3 regions of the Paenibacillus sp. FSL F4-0100 genome follow, and region 1 is predicted to be linked to each of the others. Evidence: riboswitches for the same ligand, from Rfam matches in the RefSeq annotation. Region 1 holds a riboswitch; each other region holds the start of a gene.
What was found. A riboswitch is a leader RNA that binds a small molecule or an ion and turns the genes downstream of it on or off. The one in region 1 is predicted to bind cobalamin.
Positions count from the first base shown of each region.

Region 1 (2,271 bases):
TAGAAGTCTTCCAGGCCCAGGGGACGGCCGTTCTCGTCTTTCCAGCCCATGATTTTCTTCACTTCATGCGGACAGAACAAGCTCCACTCTTCACGTGCTTCTACAGCTTCCATGAACAGGTCAGGCAGACATACGCCGTGGAACACGTCATGTGCTCTCATGCGCTCGTCACCGTTGTTCAGCTTCAGATCCAAGAAGGACAGAATGTCTTTGTGGAACACATCCAGGTAAACCGCGATAGCGCCTTTACGAGTTCCCAATTGGTCAACGCTAACAGCGGTGTTGTTCAACTGGCGAATCCAAGGGATAACGCCGGAGCTGGTGTTCTTATGACCGCGGATGTCAGAGCCGCGTGCACGGACTTTACCGAGGTACACCCCGATGCCGCCGCCCATTTTGCTGAGACGGGCGATATCCGTATTGGAATCGAAGATTCCTTCCAGGGAGTCGTCCACGGTATCGATGAAGCAGCTGGAAAGCTGGCCGGCTACTTTTTTACCTGCGTTAGACATGGTCGGCGTAGCGGCCGTCATATACAGGTTACTCATGGCCCAGTAGGCTTCTTTGACAAGGTCAAGACGCTTGTCAGCTGGCTCGTTGTGCATGAGGAACATCGCGATGACCATGTACCGTTCTTGCGGAAGTTCCATGACGCGACCGTCAAAGTCGTTTGCCAGGTAACGCTCAGCCAGTGTCAACAGCCCGATGTAATCAAACAGCAGGTCGCGGCTTGGATCGATGCATTCGCCGAGTTCTTCGATTTGTTCTTTGGTGTAGCTGGTCAGAAGATCCTCGCGATAAATGCCTTTCTGTACAAGCTCCGTAATGAGCGGGTAGAAGGCACCGTATGGTTCTTCCGGGTATGCTTTGTATCGGCGGTTGGTGGCCGCTTTTTTATATAAAGAGGTCAGAAACGAACGCGCAGCTGCAAACTTCCAATCCGGCTCCTCTTTGGTTACAAGCTCAAGGGCGGACATCGTGAAGGCGTTGCTGATTTCTTCGCCGGTAACTTGCTCACCGCGCAATTTGGCATTGACGCCGCGAAGCAGGCGCTCTTTATCGAGCATGTCCAATCCTTTTAGAGTCCGGTCGGCATAGACGGAGAGACGAATTTCATCAAAGGCGAGCTGACGGTTGTTCGGTTTAACTACGAGCTGGGGCATGAATAAATTCCTCGCTTTCTTCGGGGGAAATATGAAAAAGGACATCAAAAAAACATTTTCTAAAACCCGCGGGCAGGCTTGAAAATGTCCGTGCGCTGTGATTCGAAAATGACGTTTGCCATAAGCCCATGAATGGGCATGATGTTATGTACAGACGCAAGCTTAACGAACACTTACCTAAAACCCCGTAGGTTGGTGTCTGCTGCATATAGGCAGGTCTCCTGACTTGAGCTACTTCCCTCGGCATTGCCTCCCCTGAGACCTTGATCCGGTTCCTCGGTGGCATATGTCGTATGTGGATGGCTGATAGATCATAAACAGCCTTAGGCCCTTACAGTGGCGGGACCGTGATGGATTTACACCATGCTTCCCTATTAAGCCGGACTGCCTTATAGGTTGATCCGGCACCTACACACACTATATTTGGTTGTTGTTAATCTAATTTAACCCAATATATTGTGTTTGTAAACTATATTCTTAAAATTGAACGCAAAAAGAATTATAGCAAACGAGCGGCCATTGTGCCAGTTAAGAAACTGCCAAAAGGCCATAACATTTCCTGAATTGTGACCAAATGCGACCTTTTCTGCGCAGATACCACGTATATTATCGTTTTGACAAAATAGGATATATTCGTACGGACGAAACGAGGAAGATACACCATATCTTGTATGAAGTTACAGACAGACGGACTTTGATATGGAGGGTCAGAATTGATATGATAACTGTATCCGGGAGTTTAACGCATTCGGAAGCATTCCATATAAATGAGATGCAACGAGGGAGGTATTCAAGATGGCTATAGCGGAGGTAACGGTGATTCCGATCGGAACCGCAACAACGAGCTTGAGTTCTTATGTTGCCGAGATGCAGCGTATATTGAAACAACAGGATGGAATATCCTATGAGCTAACTTCGATGAGCACCATCATCGAGGGAGAGCTTAACATGATCTGGCGGGCGATTGAGGCTTTGCATGAAGCGCCTTTTCTGTCCGGTGCGAAGCGCGTATCGACTTCCGTGAAGATCGACGACCGCAGGGATCAAGTCTCCTCGAGCAAACAGAAGATCCAGTCCGTGCAGGAGAAATTAGGCGGGTAATGCCGCC
Region 1 is NZ_CP150303.1:802,773-805,043, forward strand. Features, by position in the region: gene MHH48_RS03555 (ribonucleoside-diphosphate reductase subunit alpha) at 1-1,163, opposite strand, end outside; cobalamin riboswitch at 1,357-1,590, opposite strand; gene MHH48_RS03560 (MTH1187 family thiamine-binding protein) at 1,959-2,264, shown strand.

Region 2 (2,271 bases), 3.0 Mb from region 1:
ATGAGCGACCGCGATGCATAGGTAGGTTTTCTTGCGATATAGAATTTCATCAGCCTCCGCTGATAACTAATAAATTCTTTATCTATCACGAAGTGAATCTAGAAGTAAACTCGGCATCGAATCAGCCGGGAAAACCGGCCTTTTTGAACACGCAACTAAAATTCACTGCAAAAAACAATAAAAGCCCCTTAAAAGTCCATGCGGAATTTTTAAGAAGCCACTTTGCTTTGATTTGTATGCAACACGCCATTGTGTTACTTTCACTATATTTGAATATTGCAAGCGATGTCAATACGAAATCCGTCAAATTTCGACTCGATCTTAGAATTGAAACATTTTGTTCAAAATTTGAAGCACGTCCTCTGCCGTAGGAACGCGTGGATTTGTTGCCGTGCATCCGTCTTTCAGCGCGCCTTCGGCGATCGACTCTCTCATCTCTCCAAACAGCGATTGATCCACACCGCATTCGCGCAGCGTTTGCGGCATATTCAATTGCTTCTGCAGCAGTTTGATTGCCTGTACGAGACTACGGACGCCGCTCTTGGCATTTGGTGCGGATAACCCCAAGCTTTTGGAAATTTCGGCATACCGAACCGCCGCTCTATTGCTTTCTTCCTTGCCGTAACCCGGCTTGTAATCGGCATTAAATTCGATGACATGCGGAAGAAGAATCGCATTCATGCGTCCGTGGGCAATTTTGAATTTGGCTCCCGCCACATGCGCGATCCCATGATTCAATCCCAGAGACGCAATATTAAACGCCATCCCCGCGATGCAGGATGCATTATGCATTTTTTCGCGCGCCTCAAGATCATTTCCGTCCTTATAAGCTCGCGGCAAATAAGCAAAGACCAGCTTCATCGCCTTCTCCGCCAGCGCATCGGAGATATCATTGGATTTGGTGGATACATACGCTTCAATGGCATGCGTCAAAACATCCAGTCCGGTATCGGCCGTAATGAAGTCCGGCACGCTTTTGACGAGCTCAGGATCGAGAATCGCTTCTTGCGGCAGCATGTCATCGGATACAAGCGGATATTTGATGTTTTTTTCTTTGTCGCTGATAACGGAGAATGACGTAACTTCAGAACCCGTCCCGCTTGTCGTCGGGATTGCAATGAACGGGATATCTCGCTGGTCAAGCAGCTTTTTCGTAAACAGCTTCATCGCTTTAGCGGCATCAATGGCAGAACCGCCGCCAATGGCAATGATTAGATCGGTGTTGAACGCACAGAGCGCCTCGACACCTTCCGTGACGACTTCAATCGGCGGATCAGGCACGATATTGCTGAAAACATATTGCTCGTTACTGCTGTGCAGGCGATCAAACACCATGTTAATCATGCCCGACTTCACCATAAATGGATCCGTGACAATGAACATACGTTTGTTTTGCCACTCTGTTAGACGATCCATCGCGCCTTGCCCCATATAGAGGTCGGCTTTAATCGAAAGTTTATCCATGTAAAGCACCTCCAAGAAGTAATTGCAACAAAAAAAGAGGCCATTCAAAGGGAAATCCCCTTCAAAAGCCTCTTTGCTTGTTATCATGTATGCACGCCATTGTGCAGCTTCTTATCATTTAGTTTTGCATATATACTGTACACCGTCATTCCAATCTTCGTCAACCGCTTCCGGAACTTGTCCTTAGATCAGACACATTAACGGCACGAATTTATAAGTGCCTGTTCAAAAAGGTCGGTCATCAAAAGCGGACTTTGGGAACAGCCTCTATCAATAAAAAAAAGGGATATGCACCCCATAGTGCACGTGCTTCTTCGTCCTTGAAGAATCTCCCCGTTTGCGAGCTATACCTCATTGTATATATTCGGCGGCGAACACCCGGCTGTGGCCGACAACATCGTCGGCAGCCTCTGCTGCAATTAAAAAAAGCCTAGCGAGGCGGGAAACGTCACTAGACTTGTAAACCAGCCATTTTCGCCTCGAAATGACTGGTCTCTCCAAAGTTATTAGACAAAAGACCTGACTTAAGACCGATCATTCGGTCTATCACAGTGGCGGGACCGTGTTGGATTTGCACCAAACTTCCATTGCCTATAACTTTTTCTATTGTACATGACGCGAATAGTTGCCCATTCGACATCATTATAGCACAATCGACGCGTTTGGCGATATAAACCTAAAAAAAATGATTGACCGAATGAAACTCAAATAAAATAAAATGCCTCGGGCAGACCAAGGGACGAACGCTGCAGCGTAGATACGGTGAATTGTCTCATAAAGACAAACAAGGAAATGGTTTTCCCATTC
Region 2 is NZ_CP150303.1:5,495,599-5,497,869, forward strand. Features, by position in the region: gene MHH48_RS24865 (1-propanol dehydrogenase PduQ) at 322-1,464, opposite strand; adenosylcobalamin (AdoCbl) riboswitch at 1,923-2,076, opposite strand.
Region 2: linked by a shared signal. The riboswitch ahead of MHH48_RS24865 (1-propanol dehydrogenase PduQ) and the one ahead of MHH48_RS03555 (ribonucleoside-diphosphate reductase subunit alpha) in region 1 are both predicted to bind cobalamin.

Region 3 (2,271 bases), 2.2 Mb from region 1:
GGTTAACAGTAATAGGATGATGCCGGCCGCACCGAATCCTGCAAGTTTTTTACTCATGGATTCATCAGTTCCGGATAAACGGCTTTCGCCACTTCTACCAACCCTTGCGTCACACGGGGACCAGGACGGCTGAGCAGGTTCGCATCCACGGATATGACCTGATCGTTCTTGATGGCTTCGATCTGATCCCAGCCGCCGCGCTCCTTAATCAGCTGATCCAATGTTTTCTTGGTTGCTTCATCAACCACATCGTCCGTGTACAGAATGACGTCGGGGTTCGCAGCGATAATATTTTCCTCACTGATTTCGAACCAGCCTTCCGCATCGCCGGCTGCGTTGACGCCGCCAGCTAAGGTGATGATCTCATCCATAAATTCGCCCTTGCCGACGGTCCATCCCGGAGAGAATTCCACATACACTTTCTTCTTGTCTTCATCCTTCACGGCTTTCACGGCTTCCGTAACGGTAGCCAATTCCTGCTTCATCTGATCCACGACCGCTTTCGCCTCCGCTTGACGGTCCGTAATTTGTCCGATCAGTTCGATGTTCTCCATCACGGCATCAATGGTTTTCGGATCATTGACGAACAGGGTAACGCCAAGCTCACGCAATTTCTCGGCATTCTGAGCATTCATCGAAGCCGCAAATACCACATCGGCATCGGCTGCAATAATAGCCTCTTCATTCACTTGGAACCCGCCCAATTTAGGCTTGGATTTGGCCGCTTCCGGATAATCGTCATTATCGGACACGCCAACGATTTCCTCATCCAGGCCCAAAGCGAACAGTTTTTCCGTCTCGGACGGTGTCAGGGATGCAATTTTGGCCGGAGCTTTCTCAAACGTCATTTCAACCCCGGTTGAATCCTTAACGGTCAGCGGATACGTCGTTTTAAGCTCTTCGCCGGAATCCGCCGGCGCTTCGTTATTCTGCTCTTCCTGCTGTGCAGGCTGCGTTGTATCCTTCGGCGCCGCTTCTTTGTCTCCACAGCCAATCAAGGCCAGAGCCATCAGTATGGCTACTAGAAGTACGGACCATGTTTTGTTTAATGCTTTCATCTCTTGAAATCCCCCTATGCATAATTGAGAACCTGGCGCTTTCGAGTTTACATTCCTTCGACCGATCCTTACCGGGAGAAAAACATCAATCGTCATACTCCAAAGAAAAGCAAAAATCCCTGACTCCTCGTAAACAAGGACTCAGGGATTACGTTTTAACATAAGGACATCTGGATAACCGTTCACAGATAGCGCCTTAAACTTCCGCCCACACATGCCGCATGGGTCCGGCAAACGTAATCCTCTCCTCGAAGGACCGTCATTCATTCGCCGAGGGCAGGTCTCCTGACTTGCAGGCTGTAACGACTTCTCCGCCTTCCCAAGCGCTATGGCTCAGTGGCATATGAAGAAGTCCCTGCTTCACAGTGGCGGGACCGTGCCGGACTTGCACCGGCTTCCCTATTAACCCGGCAGAAGGCAACAACGCCTTCTATCCGGGACCCTCGCAAATAATATGAATTTATGTATGTTAGGCCAAGCATGGTTTCTCTGCCCAAGATTATAGGCGATAAACCTTCCTCTTACAACCGAAAGATTCGGTCATTTCAAATGCCTTATGATACGGATTTATCCCGTTATCGCCCATTCCGCACCGATATCATACGATTTCATTTATTAGCTTAACCGCACGCCTTGCCAGCGTTCTCCATCCCATGTCAATTGCAGCTTGAGCTCCTCGCCCGGTGACACCTGCGTTTCCCAGAATTCCGTATGCGAAAGGGTAGCTGCCGCGATCTGCCGGATGACGCCCCCATGGGTGACCACAAGCACATCCAACTCTGCCCTCTGTGTCCCACAACCATAACCGGCTGCCTCTGCCTCTGCCTCTGCCTCTGCCTCTGCCTCTGCCTCTGCCTCTGCCTCTGCCTCTGCCTCTGCCTCTGCCTCTGCCTCTGCCTCTGCCTCTGCCTCTGCCTCTGCCTCTGCCTCTGCCTCTGCCTCTGCCTCTGCCTCTGCCTGCACAAGGGTATCCGGATCTTCCTCCACATGCAACAGTTCCTTCAAATCCAAATACAATCCGGTCAAGAATGCCTGAATCCGGGAACAGAACATTTCCCAGCTCTCCCCATTTGGCGGCGCAACTTCTGCGGGGTTATCAATCCATCGCCGATAGGATATATCGGACTTCAAGTCCTCGTAGGTGTTCCCTTCCCAATCCCCGAAATCGAGCTCACGCAGCCGCGGATCATACTCGACACCTCGAATAAACCTG
Region 3 is NZ_CP150303.1:6,308,593-6,310,863, forward strand. Features, by position in the region: gene MHH48_RS28580 (iron ABC transporter permease) at 1-57, opposite strand, end outside; gene MHH48_RS28585 (ABC transporter substrate-binding protein) at 54-1,058, opposite strand; cobalamin riboswitch at 1,316-1,518, opposite strand; gene MHH48_RS28590 (histidine phosphatase family protein) at 1,674-2,271, opposite strand, start outside.
Region 3: linked by a shared signal. The riboswitch ahead of MHH48_RS28585 (ABC transporter substrate-binding protein) and the one ahead of MHH48_RS03555 (ribonucleoside-diphosphate reductase subunit alpha) in region 1 are both predicted to bind cobalamin.